3 regions of the Lysinibacillus sp. NPDC093197 genome follow, and region 1 is predicted to be linked to each of the others. Evidence: riboswitches for the same ligand, from Rfam matches in the RefSeq annotation. Region 1 holds a riboswitch; each other region holds the start of a gene.
What was found. Region 1 has a riboswitch for S-adenosylmethionine ahead of ACIP9G_RS07170 (YezD family protein). Riboswitches for the same ligand answer to the same signal wherever they lie in the genome.

Region 1 (5,972 bases):
ACGTGTAAAATGACCGTTTAACAGTAAATAAATCGAATAACATAATGCCGCGATTGCAACTAATATATCGCCCATTTGAAATGTAAAAGATTGTTGAATAGTTAATACTGTAATACCAATCATCGTGCAAATAATTGCAAAACTTACTGCTTTTGATGGCAACTTTTTCTCGATAAAGCTACTGAAAATGGGCACTAAGACTACTGTAAGGCTTAAAATAAATCCTGCATTTGAAACAGAAGTTGTCTCTAATCCAAATAAGCTAAGTGCAAAGACAATGAATAACAGAAAACCTTGAATAGCTGCGTATTTCAATGTTTTGAAATTGACCTTTATCATACGTTTATAAAAAATAATGCCTGCTGCCAAAAATGCGATGATACAGCGTAACGCTACCACATTAAATACAGCTAATGTTTCAAGTCCCATTACCATAAACGTATAAGACAATCCCCAAAACATTGTAACTATGACCATTAATAAATTTGCTTTCCCTTGATTACTCATTATGCACCTTCTATCTCTGTGTACTAAAACAGTTTCATACTAAAATTTACTATATATCTTGTATTGTGATTAGTAAAACGAATGTTTATAATGATTAGTATTAAAAAAATTCATGTATATATGAGGGAATGTGAATGAGTTTAGTCAAATATGAGATTTTAAATAAAGTTGCAGAAGTTTCAAGCTTTACGAAAGCGGCTGACGCTCTTGGATTAACCCAATCGGCAGTTAGTCATGCTGTTTCCAGCTTAGAGAAAGAATGTGGATTTGCCCTTATTCATCGAAGTCGAACAGGTGTGACATTAACGAGCGAGGGACAAACAATGCTTCGGGCTATGCGAAATGTTCTTGATGCGGACGAATTATTACAACAAGAAGCGGCCCATATTCTTGGTGTAACTAGAGGGAAATTGCGAATAGGTGTTATTTCTAGTATTTCTTCCAACTGGATGCCAGAAATTATCCGTATTATGGACAATCAGTTTCCAGGTATACAAGTAGAGTTACGTGAAGGGGACTATTATGAAATTGAACAGTGGCTACAAAGTGGTGAAGTTGATGCTGGTTTTCTTAATGGTCAAAAATCGGAGCAATTTCAATTTATCGAATTGGTCCAAGACCCCCTTTTATGTATAGTGTCTGATCAAAGCTCTCTCTATAATCGTTCAGAAATTGATATTACTGAACTAGAAGACATGCCTTTTATAATGACATCGTATCGAGGAACTAATGATGTAAAAGTAATTTTAGAGCAGTACCATGTTAAACCGAATATTCGATTTGAGCTATCGGAGGAGGTTGGGATTATTTCGATGATTTCACACCATTTAGGCATTACTATTTTACCTCGATTAGTGATTAACCGATTACCGTCCTCATTAAGGGCTATCCCACTAAAGCAAGGTGGTTATCGTACGATAGGGCTAGCCATGAAACATCAAGCCTCACCGGTAACGAAAAAGTTTGCGGAAATTTTAAGTGTGTGGCTAAAAGAACAAAATAAGAAATAGGTTATTTAAGCTTTTTACGTTAAAATAGAACATGTAGATTGCTTATTAATTTGTTATTTTTCAAAAATGATAGTTTGAAAAGAAAAGGTGAGTGTGAGTGGGGACATTACAAGGAAAAACCGTACTCATTACAAGTGGGGGAACACTTGAAAAATGGGATCGTGTGCGAGGGCATACGAATTTATCGAAGGGGTCAATGGGCTGTTATTTGGCTGAAGCAGCTCTTGCCGAAGGTGCAGACGTCATCTATATGCATGGCTATTTTGCACAATTACCGATTAATCAAGATAAAATGCGTACAGTACGCTTTGAAGGTATTGAAGATTTAAGTGACAAGGTTCGTCATGCTGTACAAAATGAACAAGTAGACATCGTTATTATGGCAGCTGCAGGCTCTGATTGGGTCATTGATAAAGTATACGATCAATCGGGGAATTTAATGGAAGGTGCAGGGAAGATGCCGTCTGACGAGCCCCCTGTTATTCACTTTAAAAAAGCACCAAAAGTGTTAGGGCAAATAAAGGGTTGGCAGCCAAATGTCACTTTAGTAGGATTTAAGCTAGAGGCAACGGACGATGAGGAGTTTTTACTGTCCCGTGCACGTCTTCGTATGGAAACAGCCAATGCACAGTTGATGGTTGCCAATAGTTCACAATCTTTATATGGCGGACAAGAGCCACATTGGATTGTACCTGCACAAGGACAACCTATCAAAGTCATTGGTAAACAAGAAACGGCAAAAGTGTTAATGGAATACTTACAAAACGAATAAAGAGCAGCTGTGTAGAATATATAATTCTGCACAGCTTTTTTATGTTTTGAACATTCATACTAATGCTTTCAAGATCTTAAGATTGGAATTTAAGAAAATTTAGAGCAATAAAAATGTACCTTTTCTCTCTATTGCATAGTATTCGACTAGGTTTTATAATATTTATATTGACAATAGGTTTTCTGAATTATAGAATTATTTCCAAGAAACGTAAACTCTTATCGCGAGAGGTCTGGAGGAATGAGGCATAATGAAGTCTCGGCAACTGAGTTAATCGGTGCCAACTCCAGCAAAGTTATCTGAGAGATAAGGGGAGGCATCAAATCGTCTTGATGCGTGGATCTCTTTTATACACAAAAGTATGAAAAAAGAAGGGGTGTATCGTATGTCTCAACTGTCTAAGATTGATGATAAGAAATTAGAAGTTATTGCGAAGGCTATTCAAAATTTAGAATTTGGTGAAGTGCAAATTACAATTCAAGATGGAGTTATTGTCCAAATTAATCGACTGGAAAAACAAAGATTTCCTCAAAAAAAGTAAAGCTTTAAAAGAAGCATAGAAATTAACTCGGGACCAAATTTTAAGCTTATTGTCGCCACATAGTGTCCTGAGTTAATGTGCAACATTCATGCACTTGATTCATGTTCCAATATTGTACGCATGTGCAGATTGTTCGTAATGCAAAATATTATTAACGTACAAACAAAAAAAGTAGGCATCTCAAAATAAAATTTGAAATACCTACTTTTTTATTATTCGTAAAAACTCGTTGGGATTTGACCAATATGCCTACGATGATAAAGCAATGGCTCCTTCTGCGCATTATCAATTTCTAAAATATGACCAATGAAAATCGTATGGTCTCCTGCATCGATTTTTTTATATGTTTCGCATTGCAGCGTAGCTAAAGTATCATGTAATATTGGCAAACCATGTAAAGAATTAGACCATTTTACTTGCGCAAATCGGTCAGGGATTTTGCTTGAAAATACCGTACATAATTGTGTTTGATCGTTCGCTAAAATATTTACCGCAAATTTGTCCGTATTACTAAAAAGTGGATGCAGCTGCGATTTTTTGTCCAATGACCATAGGATAAGGAGCGGATCTATGGAAACAGATGCAAAGGAATTGACCGTTAAGCCAATCGGTTCATTCACATCATTGTAAGCTGTGACAACTGTGACACCTGTTGGATAATTACCTAAAGCCTGTTTAAAAGCAGTTACTTTGTCCGTCATACAATCACCTCTTATTATTTTATGGAGAATACGGGTTGTTTGTTCTTGTAGCATTTTTTCTGGTGCTATTATGGATAGCCTACAAAATAATCCAGCAACTGTAAAGCTGATTAATAACGATTATTTTAAAAAAATCATCAATTGAAAGGATTTTTTTTATGCTTTTTAAAGCTGATTATTACCTGGATATCCAGACTTCTACTTTATATTGTATCTTTAGTCATTAGTGTCAGTAGCAGTTATAGAGCCGGATGGAGATATTAAAGGGATAGATTATTTAGTTAAAATATCTAGTTTTTAAGAGGGGAATGACTTTAACGTTAAAATTTATTTAAAATTGATAGAGAAAAAAATGTATGGTAAAATCTAAGCAAAAATTTTTATCGTTAATATTCTGCATAACGGAACTATTTTTACTTTAATAAAAATAGCTTGATTTATTGATACTTTGCCTATTGAATGAGTTAAGTATTTTCAAATTACTTATGCCTAGGAGGTAGTTAGTGTTAATCGGTTGAAGGTTGTTAAATGTATTCCATCAGGACCATTATGAAATAAATGGTATACCAATACTCACGTACTAGGGATTAAAGATGGGCATATTAGACAACTATATCCAAAAAACTAATGTGAGGTGAATATATGATGGAAGTAGTAACAATTAATGAATTTGTTGTAAAAAGAATTATCGACGATTTGGAAGATGCAGTCAACAATCCTGATAAATATACGATAAGCATAAACGATAATTGGGATGAATTTGTTTCTTTTATCAATAACACTCAAAATAAATATATAGAAGAAGACGGTCTTCTTAGACTTGATGGTGGGTTATCGATTAAATGCTATAATAAAGAAATTTTAGGTGTTCGATATTGGGACTATCTCCCTGAGCTATGGGGATATATTGTCAATGTGATTGAAGATTACTTAGAGGACGGCATTGGGAAAAGTTATTTTCCTGATCAACCAGTTAAAATACAATTAAAGCAATTAAAAAATAAAAAAGTACAATTTTTATTTGATAACGACGATCATGTGTTAGAATTTGAACAAAAAATGCTATTAGGTATCTTTTTAAATCGTGCTGAAGTCTTTTTTACTGTTCTTGTAAAAGAACTTGATTTGACTAAATATAGCTACGAAATTGAAAAAATTCAAAAATTAAAAACCCGGATATGAATCAATTTATATTGAGTGCAACTAATCAAAAAGTGTTAGATTGATTGAATCAATCTAACACTTTTTCTATACCGTTGATGTCCGCTGCGGCGGTGTTTTCCGCTCAGCACAGTAAGCCATAACCCTCGCTATTGTGCAGAGTGCCTCCGCCTTTCATTGTGTGCTGTTATGAACAGGAGTCACCAACTTCGCTACCATCTTAGCCAACAACAACAGGCTTTTCAGTGCCTTCGTTGCCTTTGTTTTGTCCACTATTACCTGGAATAATACGATCTTCAGTTTCTTTATCGAAGAAGTGTACTTTATTCATATCCAATGCCAGTGGCAATACTTGGCCTGGTTTAGCAGTGGCATTGGAATCTACACGTGCAATAAATTGATGACCTTCGATTTGTGAATAGAGCATAATCTCTGCGCCCATTAATTCAGCTACTTCAATTGTTACATCGACTCTTGAACCTGGAGTTGATTCGATAAATGCTTGTTCATCGTGGAAATCTTCAGGACGAATACCCATAATAACTTCTTTATTGTTATAGCCTTGCGCAAGTAAGTCTTTCATTCTTTCTTGTGGCACAGTAATGGACGTATTCCTAATGTGGAATTTGCCATCTGTAAGTGTACCCGTAAAGAAGTTCATAGCAGGGGAGCCGATAAAGCCGCCGACAAATACATTATTCGGTTGCTCATACACTTCTTTTGGTGCACCTACTTGTTGAATAATGCCATCTTTCATAACAACGAGGCGAGTAGCCATTGTCATGGCTTCTGTTTGGTCATGTGTAACGTATATTGTTGTCGTTTGTAAACGTTGATGAAGCTTTGTAATTTCAGCTCGCATTTGTACGCGAAGTTTCGCATCCAAGTTTGATAAAGGCTCATCCATTAAAAAGACTTTTGCATCACGCACGATGGCACGTCCTAAAGCGACACGTTGACGTTGACCACCTGAAAGTGCTTTCGGTTTACGATTTAAGTATTCTTCCAGCCCTAAGATACGCGCTGCCTCGTTCACGCGGCGATTAATTTCATCTTTCGGTAATTTGCGCAGCTTTAAGCCAAATGCCATATTTTCAAATACGCTCATATGTGGGTATAAGGCATAGTTTTGGAATACCATGGCGATATCGCGATCTTTAGGCGCCACATCATTCATTCGCTTTCCATCAATGATTAAATCTCCTTGTGAGATTTCCTCTAGACCGGCAACCATACGTAATGTAGTAGATTTACCACAACCTGAAGGACCTACGAAAACA
Region 2 (5,972 bases), on a different contig from region 1:
AGGTTTATTTGTAATGGTAAGTGCTCGCTCTTGAATTATTGCGTTGAATTTTATTAAACCATGCTTGATCTTTTTCTTCTTGCTGTAAGGTATTAACGATGGATGAGGAACAGTTAACACAAATTTTCGCTTGTGTAATTTTACCGCATCGTTCACATGGTGCGCCAAGATTAGGGAAGATAGAGGTTTTTAACTTTCCTGTCTTCACCCATTTAAAAAGTAAGTCCGATGAAATGCCTGTTAATGCAACAATTTCATCATTCGTTAAGTGCCGATTATTTTTTCTTAATAAAAAATGATGTAATTCCGAAAAAATATCCTCTTCTCGTGCGTCTATTTTTTTTCCAAACAGCAGCATTCGATTCCTCTCCCTTCTCAATTATTTGATGATTTCTTGTTTATTTTCAGTGACATAGTTAGGGTGTTCGTTATATTTATAGTTTTCCCAACGATCACGTGCTAATTTACGATATTTATTGGAAACATTGCGATCTGCAATTAATCTAGAAAATCCTTTTTTTGCTTCTACAATATCGCCGAGTCGAAGGCTTAATTCGGCATGTAAAAATTGAATTCGCTCGCTGCCTTCTTGATTGGACGCAAAAGATTTACTGTAAAAGTCTCTTGCTGCATACAAGTAGTGCGTTTCAGATTCGCTTTCATTTTTCAAACGATACAGCCAAGCTATTTTTAGGGCGATATTAGCCATTAAAAGTGCCTCTTCCATTGATGCCTTTGCTACGAGATAGGCCAATTTATAGCTTACGATAGCATCATCAATCGTGCGTTCGCGACAGATGTCCATTGGCTTATGTAGTTCTTTAATATACAATTCATCGATTAGTAGCAAGAACGGTCCATACGTTCTCGTCATAGATTTATGGTAAGCATATCCGCAATGCGGGCATACAGCAACTTCATAAAGTAATGGATTTAAGCCTTCATAAACGGGCATAAAATCCGTTTGTTCTTCGATTATTTTAAAACGATTTGGTCGTACTTTATATGTTGTATATTGTTTTTTGCAAAATTTACAATCCACATTACTTTCGTAGTAGTAAATATTAAAACCCATATGAACCAACTCCTCTGTGTCGAGTTTTTAACATTTCTTTAGTTCTATTTAAATAAGGGCGATACTCGTTCAATATATTTAATGGATTTTCTACTATTTTAGCAATTCTATGTTTTTTGGTATACTCCTTCAGTATGATTAAAGTATTACCCAAAAAACATTAATTTTTTATATGTAAAGGGAATGCATGGTTTAAATATACTGGCAATAGTATTTATCGGTGGTGCATAGGGAAAAGTTAAATGTTTTAGTCTACTTTATTAAATTAAATCTGACATACTAAGAATGCTCTTTTTTATAAAAAATTGTCGTAGTTTTATTATAATACATATAGGATAAATTTACTATTCAATAATATGCATATTGATAAGGGATTTAAGCTGGTAGAAAGCTATTTTTTTTATTTTCAAAGTACGATAATCACTATATTTTTCTATTTAATTTAAAAGGGGATAGATTGAATTGGACTGTAAAATTATTTTCTTTGATGTGGATGGTACGCTCATCAACTATGACGATGGTTGTATTGAAAGTAGTACGAAGAACGCGCTACAACTATTAAGAAACAAAGGAATTCGATTAGTAGCTGCAACAGGAAGACCATTATCTATGTGTCATGATTTGCAAGAACTAGGTATTGATACATTTATTACTGCTAATGGTGCTTATACTCGGCATGGTGATCAAATAATCCATACCATTCCTATCGCACAAGAAATCGTAGAAAACGTAAAAGCTTTTGCTGATGACAATAACAATAGTCTATCATTTTTCACTGATCAACTATTCATGAATAATGTTCGCCATCCTGCAACATTAAAAGCAATGAAGGAGACATTATCTTTAGATGAGTATCCTCCTACTAATAATAATATTTTAAACGAGGAAGTTTACTTAATGTGTTTATATGCCAACGTAAAAGAAGAGAAAAAGTACATAACACAGTTTCCGAATTTGAAGTTTGAGAGATGGCATCCGACGATTATAAATGTGCTACAAGATGATGTATCAAAATCCATCGCAGTTGAAGCAGTGCTAAAATATTTCAACCTAGTTCCGAAAGAGGCAATTGCTTTTGGAGATGGAGATAATGATATTGATATGTTAAAGCAAGTTGGATATGGTATTGCGATGGGAAATGGCAGTGTCGCATTAAAAAATATCGCTGATTATATCACGATGAAATCAGATGAAGGTGGCATAGATTATGCATTGCGCAAGCTACAGCTTATCTAAGGTAATAAATATGATAAAGAATGAAATAATATCGCAATCGCGTCTATAGGGGAATGTTCTCAGATTGTATGAATAAATTATAAATAATGATTGTGGTAGCTATTCTAGTTGCCATTGTCGTATGTATTTGTTTTTTAGTCAGCTCATCAGTTACTAACAAGTCGTTTTGACGTAGTCTACAGTAAGGGATATGGAGTCATCATCAATAGAAATTAGCGCGCTGAAGGAGATACGAAGATACGGTAAAGCGGGTTTTTGTTGAAAACTGAATTTAACAAAAATAAAGTTCTGTTGATTGTACAATATTGATATACATGTAATAATGATTAAACCTATGCAAAAGTGATTGTTAGAAATAATTGACTTTAAGAGGCTTATGTTAAGCTAAGATAATGGGAAAATTAAGGCTTTAGGTGGGGTAAAAAATGGTGCATCACGTGCAATCTCTTATTGAACATTACGGGTATTTTGGGATTATTCTTATACTAGTTGGAGGGATTGTCGGGCTGCCACTTCCTGATGAAATTTTTTTAACCTATGTAGGGTATAATGTTTATCGAGAAAATTTAGAGCATATTCCTGCATTAATAAGTGCTGCGGTGGGAGCTGCAGGAGGCATCACCCTCAGCTACTTTGTTGGTCGTCGATTCGGTTTGCCGTTATTACAAAAATATGGGCCAAAAATTTATATAACTGCACAAAAAATTGAGTTTACGAAAAAATTGTTTGAAAAGATAGGGCCTGTATTATTATTAATTGGATACTTTATACCTGGCGTTCGTCACCTTACAGCATATATTGCAGCCATTAATAATTATCCTTATAAAAAGTTTGCTGTTTATGCGTATGCAGGTGCAATAGTATGGACTTTCACATTTATTACTTTAGGGAAAGAGCTAGGAAATAAGTGGCGTTTTGTTGGTATGTATTTATCCCAATACAGCCTCTTTGCTATATTGCTGTTTATAGTAATAATGCTGATTGTGTACTATATTTTTAAAAAAAGAAATACGATTAAATGAATATCGCATGTTAAAAGAAGGTCTGCTGCAAATGTTTTATGACATTTTGAGGCAGACCATTTTTGTCTAGAATTAAGGCAAAATAGCAAATGAACGTACAGGGAATCCAGATGCTTTTTCAGGCTTTGGCACAATATTGAAAATGACTGCTCCTTTTGCTGGTAGCTTATCTAAATTCGTCATCAGTTCAATTTGATATGTATCCTGATCTAGTACAAAGTATTCGCCATCAAGCGTTCCATTTTTACGGAAATCTGCCGCTGAATCTGTATCGAACGTTTCATGACCTATTGCATTGATGTTCCGTTCTGTAAATAAAAACTGCAACGCTTCTAATCCCCAACCTGGAATATGGTTATGACCATCTTTATCTTTATTATTAAATAAATCCTTATCAGGCCAACGTTTACTCCAATCAGTTCGCAGAGCAACAAATGTACCTGCTTCAATTTCTCCATATTCTGCTTCGAAATCTAAAATATCTTGTACACTTAACGTGAAGTCATTGTCCGATTTAGCTTCCTTGGACTTATCAATAACAATTAGCGGTAGGACAAGTTCTTTTAATTCTAATTCGTCTAAGTAGCGTGTATCTGAAACAAAGTGTATAGGTGGGTCGATATGTGTTCCATATTGCCCAGGAAACGTAAATTGTTGTGCAAAGAAGCCGTCATTATGCGAAAAGAGCGTTTCAAATTTGGCATCTTCAAACATAAAAAAATGGGGTGAGTTAGGTCCGAATGTGTGTGTTAAGTCAACCCATTGCTTAGATTTTAATAACTGCAATGCTTGTAAAAGTTCATTTGTCATTTGTATTCCCTGCTTTCTTTATTATGAGTAGTGAATCAATTTCATCATTAAATACGAACATAGAAGAGATAAAAATTACGCTTTAGGCAGACGCTTTCCACGTGCAAGCCCCTAGCCCCTTTTGCTCCATATGAAATTAACTCTTGTTTAAAATAAAATAAAAAAAGAGCCCTCCTTGTAGAAGAGGACTCTCGTGTAACTGAAGTCAGTCTCCTCATCTTCTTGCGAATTTCGCAAATTGGAATTAGCACCATGCCTAAGACTGGTTGCTGAGACTTCATAGGGCCAATCCCTCCATCTCTCTTGATAAGAAAAATATATGAATTTTCAGAAATAGTAATACCAAATACTTTAGCATAATCATAAATAGTTTACAAGTTCTATCGGAGTGCATGGTTATAAAAAATAAGAAGCTTTTCCCTTACCAATATAAAATTACCGCTATACTACAGCACCCACCTTCTGATAATACAATTCGAATATTATCTGGCGTATATTTCGCTTCAAACTTCGCCGTAACGCCAGCTGAAGAAATGAGTTTTTGCACTTCATCCTGCTTGGAAAGCTGTGCGGCATTTTTAAGATCATGTGCAAATTGATCAGACCCTTCAATTTTCTCTGTCAGTAATTGGGCCTGCTGCATAATTGGCTGAATTTGTTTGGCAGATGTCTTCAACTTCAACGTATTAATAGGCGGGTACGGATTTGGGTTTGGGGATGTGGGCATCGCAAGCTGTCCCGGCAAATGATGCGGTAAAGGCGTATTAGAAGTGCCCCAATGTGGATATTGATAAACATAATACGGATAAGGATTGTAATACAGCAGAATTCCTCCAATCCATGGCTAATATCTTAGTGTATCTTATGTAGCGGCATTATGTTTTGTGTTGAAGAACATCTTTTATATGGAACGTGAGATAAAGGGAAATTAATTAAAAAAGTAGAATAAGTATTAGATACCGTAGAAAAGGGGCAGATGGGATGAATCGTTTAAACTTAATTACATTGGGTGTGAAAAATATGGTAGAATCGCTGGCATTTTATCGTGATGGGCTTGGGTTTGAAGTAGTCGTTTATGGGGATGAAACAAATCCAGATGTTATTTTTTTTAATAATGCAGGAACAAAAATATCTTTATTCCCAATTGAGCGCTTAGTAAAGGATATTGATGAAGCGAATCCACCTGCTGTAGGGAATGGCTTTAATGGCATTACACTTGCCTATAATGGAAAGTCTAAAGAAGAAGTCGATGAAGTATTTTTGTTAGCAAAAAAAGCTGGAGCGAATATTGTAAAGGAGCCTGAAACAGTGTTTTGGGGAGGCTATAGCGGCTATTTCCAAGACCCAAACGGCTTTTATTGGGAAGTTGCACACGGTGATATGTGGCAATTTGATGAAAATGACATGTTAATTATTACGCAATAGATTGTCAGTGTGCTTTGATGAAGTTTTGTCAAAGCACGTTTTTATAAACTAACCGATAGAGGAGATGGTATAGTGAAACCGTTTTGGGAGAAAGATTACTTAGCGGATACGCATTATGCTTTTGGTAACCCAAGTGATGAGGTGGTTGAATGGGCAAAAACATTACAAGCTGGGGCGCGTATTTTAGATATAGGGTGTGGTGATGGTCGGCACGCAGTCTATTTAGCACAGCTTGGGTTTGAGGTTGAAGCCATCGATATTTCGGAGGCAGGTATTGCTAAAATCAATAAATATAAAGCGTTGCACCAATTACATAACTTACAGGCTATTGTGCAAGATGTTACTACTTATAAGTTTAAACATTCCTATGATTGTATTATTTCACATGGCTTGTTCCACTTTTT
Region 3 (5,972 bases), on a different contig from region 1:
AGAATACTTGTGCGCCATGCTCATCGATTTTTTGACCTAACATTTCAGCATAAACAGTTGCTGGAAGTGGAAGGAAAGGAGAACCGAAGCATGTAGAGAATACTGGTTCTGGCTCTGTTACACCACGTTCAGTACCTGCAAGTTTAGATGTGAAACCACTTAGGAAGTGATACATTGCTTGTTCTTTTGTTAATTTACTGATTGGAGGTAATACACCAAATGCATCAGCAGTTAAGAAAACGATTGTTTTTGGATGACCTGCAACAGATGGATCAACAATATTTTCAATATATTGGATAGGGTAAGCAACACGTGTATTTTCTGTTAATGAAACATCATCGTAATCACAAACACGAGTTTCAGGATCTACAGCTACGTTTTCTAGTACAGAACCGAAGCGGATTGCGTTATAGATTTCAGGTTCTTTTTCAGCAGAAAGGTTAATTGTTTTTGCATAGCAACCACCTTCAATGTTGAATACGCCGTTGTCAGACCAGCCGTGCTCATCATCACCGATTAATTTGCGGTCAGGGTCAGCTGATAAAGTTGTTTTACCAGTACCAGATAAACCGAAGAATAATGCCACATCGCCAGCTTCACCTACGTTTGCTGAACAGTGCATTGATAGGATGCCTTGTTGTGGTAATAGGTAGTTCATAATACCGAAAATAGATTTTTTCATTTCACCAGCATATTCAGTACCACCGATTAGGATGATTTTCTTTTCAAGTGATACAATAATGAATGTTTCAGAAGATGTACCATCGATAGCTGGATCTGCTTTAAAGTTAGGAGCTGAGATAACTGTGAAGTCAGCAACATGAGAAGCTAATTCTTCTTGTGTTGGACGGATAAATAATTGATGGGCGAAAAGATTATGCCAAGCATATTCATTGATTACTTGGATGCTTAATTGTGAATCTTTGTCAGCACCAGCAAAACCGTTGAATACGAATAATTCGTCACGTTCTTTTAAGTATTTAACTACTTTTACATATAAGTTATCGAACACTTCCGAAGAAATTGGTTGGTTTACTTTACCCCAGTCAATTTTATCTTTTGTGCTTTCTTCTTCTACCGTATATTTATCTTTAGGTGAACGACCAGTGTATTTGCCAGTTTCTGCACGAACTGCGCCATCTACTGTTAACATAGCCTCACCACGAGATGTAGCTTTTTCCGCTAATTGTGGTACTGAAAGTTGAACGTTAATGTTCCCGCCGTTTAATAATTCCTTCAGTTCGTTTGCAATTTCTACTGAATTCATCGATTAAATACCATCCTTTTTTATAGTATTCCCTTGAGTTTGAGGGAGTTTTTCTTAATTTCAAAAATAGTATAACACAATTGCTTTAATAATCTATACTAATTCAAAAATTATTTTCGTGTTTTAAATAACTTTCAACAAAAAGTCATAAAATAATTGACAACGTTCGACCTTTTACGTAAGATGAGGAATTGAACGGATACTCTTATCCCGAGCTGGTGGAGGGTCAGGCCCTGTGAAACCCGGCAACCTGCATGAACTATTTCACGACATGCGCTGGTGCCAACCTGATGCAAGGGGAAAACCCTTGAACGATAAGAGTGAAAGGTTACGAAGTCATTATTCCTTTCCTCATGTAAAGTACGTGAGAAAAGGATTTTTTTTATTTTCATAATGAATGTAAAGGTAAGTATATACAATTCTTTCCTTATTATAATGACGGATCTTTCGAAATCCTCATGTTAAAAGCAACAACGGCTTGAAAGTTCTATCCTTCAGGAGCGAACTTGACATGGGTAATGAGTACCGTATTAATTTCGCAAATGCTATTTGTAAGAGTAATAGGAGGAAAATCAAATGACAAACCGTCGATTGTTTACATCAGAGAGTGTAACAGAAGGACATCCCGACAAAATTTGTGACCAAATTTCGGATGCCATTTTAGATGCCATTTTAAAAGAAGATCCAAATGCACGTGTAGCGTGTGAAACAACTGTAACAACAGGATTAGTATTAGTAGCTGGAGAAATCACTACTTCTACTTATGTAGATATTAAAGGTATCGTGCGTGATACAGTAGCAGAAATCGGCTATACACGCGGTAAATATGGCTTTGATGCTGAAAACTTAGCAGTACTAGTTGCAATTGGTGAACAATCACCAGATATTGCCCAAGGTGTAGACCAAGCACTAGAAGCGCGCGAAGGTTCTATGACTGATGCAGATATTGAAGCTATTGGCGCAGGCGACCAAGGTTTAATGTTCGGTTACGCTTGTAACGAAACACCTGAGTTAATGCCATTACCTATTAGTTTAGCGCATAAATTAGCTCGTCGTTTAACAGAAGTACGTAAATCAGGTGAACTAGCATATTTACGTCCAGACGGTAAAACACAGGTGACAATTGAGTATGATGAACACAACATCCCAGTTCGTGTCGATACTATTGTTATTTCAACACAGCATGATGAAGAAGCATCACTTGAACAAATTCAATCAGACTTAAAAGAGTTAGTAATAGCACCAGTAGTACCTAGTGAGTTATTAGATGCTCAAACGAAATATTTCATCAACCCAACAGGTCGTTTTGTTATTGGTGGACCTAAAGGAGATGCTGGACTTACTGGGCGTAAAATCATCGTTGATACATACGGTGGCTATGCACGTCATGGTGGTGGTGCATTCTCTGGTAAGGACGCTACAAAAGTAGACCGTTCAGCTGCATATGCTGCTCGTTATGTGGCAAAAAATATTGTTGCTGCAGGTTTAGCAGAACGTGCTGAAGTCCAACTTGCTTATGCCATTGGTGTAGCACAACCAGTATCAATCGCTGTAGATACATTTGGTACAGGAAAAGTAAGCGAAAGCGAAATCGTACAATGGGTTCGCGAACTATTTGATTTACGTCCAGCAGGCATCATTAAAATGCTAGATCTACGTCGCCCAATTTACAAACAAACGGCTGCTTATGGTCACTTTGGTCGTACAGATTTAAATGTACCTTGGGAAAATACGGACAAGGCTGATGCATTAAGAGAAAAAGCAAGTCTATAAGCTATTTTGTAAAGAGCATTCTAATATGTGGTAAACATATGCAAATGTTTTAGTGAAGGGGCTACGTAATGGCCCCTTTCTAACTTGCTTCAGCATTCACACCCCACTTCTAAAGGTTGGATTTGTATGCTGAAGCAAGTTAAAGGCCCAGACGGATGTCATAGATTTTCTAAGGCGCTTTTAGAGCATACTGTAAAAATTTGGATGAAATGATGCCTAGGCGTAATTGATTGCAAAAAAATTCGCGTCTTTCCGTTTACCTTGGAAGGAAATCGCGAATTTATTTTTTATCCTATATAACTTTGTTTATTACTAGAGCACTTACACCTATATCGCAGCCCGCGTATTTTTAGGGCATCCATTATTTTTGAAGAGATTTGTAATATTGACCTTTTTCGGCGTATTCTCTAACGATACGTTCCATGTCTTCTTTATCTTCAGCATTTAATTCACGTACAACTTTTGCTGGACGACCTAATGCTAAGCAATTAGGAGGAATGACTTTACCTGGAGGTACAAGACTACCCGCACCAATAAATGCACCTTCTCCTATCTCTGCCCCATCCAACACGATTGATCCCATACCTATTAATGCATTTTTTCGAATTGTACAGCTATGTAAAGTTACTTGGTGTCCAACTGTTACTTCATCTTCGATTATTAATGGATATTTTGGACTTTGATGTAGACAGCAAAGATCTTGGATACTTACTCGTTTACCAATTATTGTTGGTGATACATCACCTCGAATAACTGTATTAAACCATATAGTTGTCTCGGCACCAATCGTTACGTCACCAGTAACGGTTGCATAGTCAGCTATAAAAACTGATGGATCGATAGTAGGTGTTTTGTCTTTAAACGGATAAATCATGCTAAACGCCTCTTTTCTTTCTTTGATGTAGTATTATCGTATCAAATGCGCAATTTTATGCAAATATAATTTTATAAAGACGAGAATATTTCGTTATAATCATTGTGTAACTATTTATTTAGGAGGACTATGTGAATGTGGAAATGGGAAGCTGATGGACAAGCGAAGGCTGTGATTGCTATTGTTCACGGTGCTTATGAAAATCACCGTTGGTACGCATGGCTTATTGAAAAACTCAGAATGGAAGGCTTCCACGTAGTCATGGGGGATTTACCGAATCATGGGGCAAATGCAAAACTCTCACGTGTCCATGATGAGGACTTTAAAGAGTATAACAAATATACAAGGCATTTAATTGAAAATGCTTTTTCATATGATTTGCCAGTGTTTTTAATGGGGCACGGACTAGGAGCAACGTTAATCCTTCATACAATGCATAAGAGAAAATATGAGTGTGCAGGAATTATTTTGACATCACCTTGGCTGCATTTGAAATTACAGCCTGGTAAGTTATCAAATGCATTAACGAGCTTAAGTGCTTTAACGGCAAGCGTTAAAATGACACACGATATCTCTTTTGACAAATTAACGCGTAGTGTCGAAGGTAGAGATGAAATGAAGGACGAGTTTCCTTTTAAGTCCGTTATCTCAGTAAAGTGGTATCGTGAATTACAGCAAATGATGCGCAATTTAGCGGTCATGCCAAAAGCAGAGTTTCCGAACACGCCTATGCTTATTATGACTGGGGAAAGAGATAGTATCACGGAAACTAGACAAACACGCAATTGGCTACATCAGCAGGAGTTTGCTGAATTCCAATTTAAAGAATGGGCAAAATGCTACCATAATTTATTCCATGAAATAGAGCGTGAAGAGATTTTTGTCTATATCCGAGATTTTGTTAATAATGCCTTGCGTCGAATTGGATATATAATTCGATAGAATGTTTCCCCTCCGAAAAATATTGTTGAATAAGATGTATAGTAACTTGAAAATAATGTTGTAATTTTCAGAAAAATGTAATACTATAATGTCTTAAAGTAAGAATATTCATATTTTGGGAGGGGTAAAATGGAAGGTATTGTAAGTTTTCTGAACAGTATTTTATGGGGGCCGTGGTTTATTTATGGTATTTTATTGATTGGTTTATTCTTTTCAATCATTACACGGTTCCTGCAAGTAAGACTCATTAAGGATATGTTCGTCTTAATGTTTAAAGGAGAGAAATCGGAAAAAGGAATTTCTTCTTTCCAGGCAATGTCGATTGCATTATCAGGGCGTGTTGGTACAGGTAATATTGCTGGTACGGCAACTGCAATCGCAATGGGGGGTCCTGGTGCAATTTTTTGGATGTGGGCAATTGCCTTCATCGGTGCGGCGACGGCCTATGTTGAGTCGACATTAGCACAAATATATAAAGAAGAGAAAGATACAGAATACCGTGGTGGTCCGGCCTTTTACATTGAAAAAGGAATGGGGCAAAAATGGTTTGCAGTCATTTTTGCGATTGCGGCGTTAATCGCAATGTTAATATTAATGCCTGGCGTTCAATCGAATGCAATTTCGGTTGCTGTTGAAAACGCTTTCGGTATGGAATCTTGGATTACAGGAATAATAATTGTCGTATTATTAGGTGCAATTATTTTCGGTGGGGTTAAATCGATTGCAAATGTAGCACAGGTCGTTGTACCGTTCATGGCTTTAGCATATATTCTAATGGCAATTGTTATCATTTTTATGAATATTTCACAAGTACCTGCTGTATTTTCTTTAATTTTCTCAAGTGCTTTTGGTGCTCAAGAAGTATTTGGGGGTATTATTGGTTCAGCAATCGCTTGGGGTGTTAAGCGTGGTATTTATTCAAACGAAGCTGGTCAAGGAACTGGAGCACATCCAGCTGCAGCTGCAGAAGTTTCACATCCTGCGAAACAAGGTATTGTACAAGCAGCATCTGTGTACATTGATACATTATTAGTTTGTTCGGCTACTGCATTTATGATTTTATTTACAGGTATGTATAATGTTCAAAATGAAAAGGCTGTTGAAGGTGCAGATTCG

Region 2: another riboswitch for S-adenosylmethionine. It lies ahead of ACIP9G_RS19240 (cyclase family protein); the one in region 1 lies ahead of ACIP9G_RS07170 (YezD family protein).
Region 3: another riboswitch for S-adenosylmethionine. It lies ahead of metK (methionine adenosyltransferase); the one in region 1 lies ahead of ACIP9G_RS07170 (YezD family protein).

The regions. Positions count from the first base shown of each region.
Region 1 is NZ_JBIVOH010000002.1:258,091-264,062, reverse strand. It holds gene ACIP9G_RS07185 (DMT family transporter) at 1-507, opposite strand, end outside; gene ACIP9G_RS07180 (LysR family transcriptional regulator) at 642-1,517, shown strand; gene ACIP9G_RS07175 (phosphopantothenoylcysteine decarboxylase domain-containing protein) at 1,615-2,289, shown strand; SAM riboswitch class I at 2,505-2,602, shown strand; gene ACIP9G_RS07170 (YezD family protein) at 2,675-2,830, shown strand; gene ACIP9G_RS07165 (flavin reductase family protein) at 3,043-3,531, opposite strand; gene ACIP9G_RS07160 (hypothetical protein) at 4,174-4,713, shown strand; gene ACIP9G_RS07155 (ABC transporter ATP-binding protein) at 4,913-5,972, opposite strand, start outside.
Region 2 is NZ_JBIVOH010000009.1:27,997-33,968, forward strand. It holds gene ACIP9G_RS19220 (hypothetical protein) at 5-358, opposite strand; gene ACIP9G_RS19225 (DUF2225 domain-containing protein) at 380-1,075, opposite strand; gene ACIP9G_RS19230 (Cof-type HAD-IIB family hydrolase) at 1,538-2,311, shown strand; gene ACIP9G_RS19235 (DedA family protein) at 2,737-3,333, shown strand; gene ACIP9G_RS19240 (cyclase family protein) at 3,406-4,143, opposite strand; SAM riboswitch class I at 4,355-4,456, opposite strand; gene ACIP9G_RS19245 (YuzC family spore coat inner layer protein) at 4,565-4,870, opposite strand; gene ACIP9G_RS19250 (VOC family protein) at 5,125-5,568, shown strand; gene ACIP9G_RS19255 (methyltransferase domain-containing protein) at 5,641-5,972, shown strand, end outside.
Region 3 is NZ_JBIVOH010000006.1:225,080-231,051, reverse strand. It holds gene pckA (phosphoenolpyruvate carboxykinase (ATP)) at 1-1,267, opposite strand, end outside; SAM riboswitch class I at 1,470-1,588, shown strand; gene metK (methionine adenosyltransferase) at 1,844-3,040, shown strand; gene ACIP9G_RS16710 (gamma carbonic anhydrase) at 3,402-3,914, opposite strand; gene ACIP9G_RS16705 (alpha/beta hydrolase) at 4,050-4,856, shown strand; gene ACIP9G_RS16700 (alanine/glycine:cation symporter family protein) at 4,986-5,972, shown strand, end outside.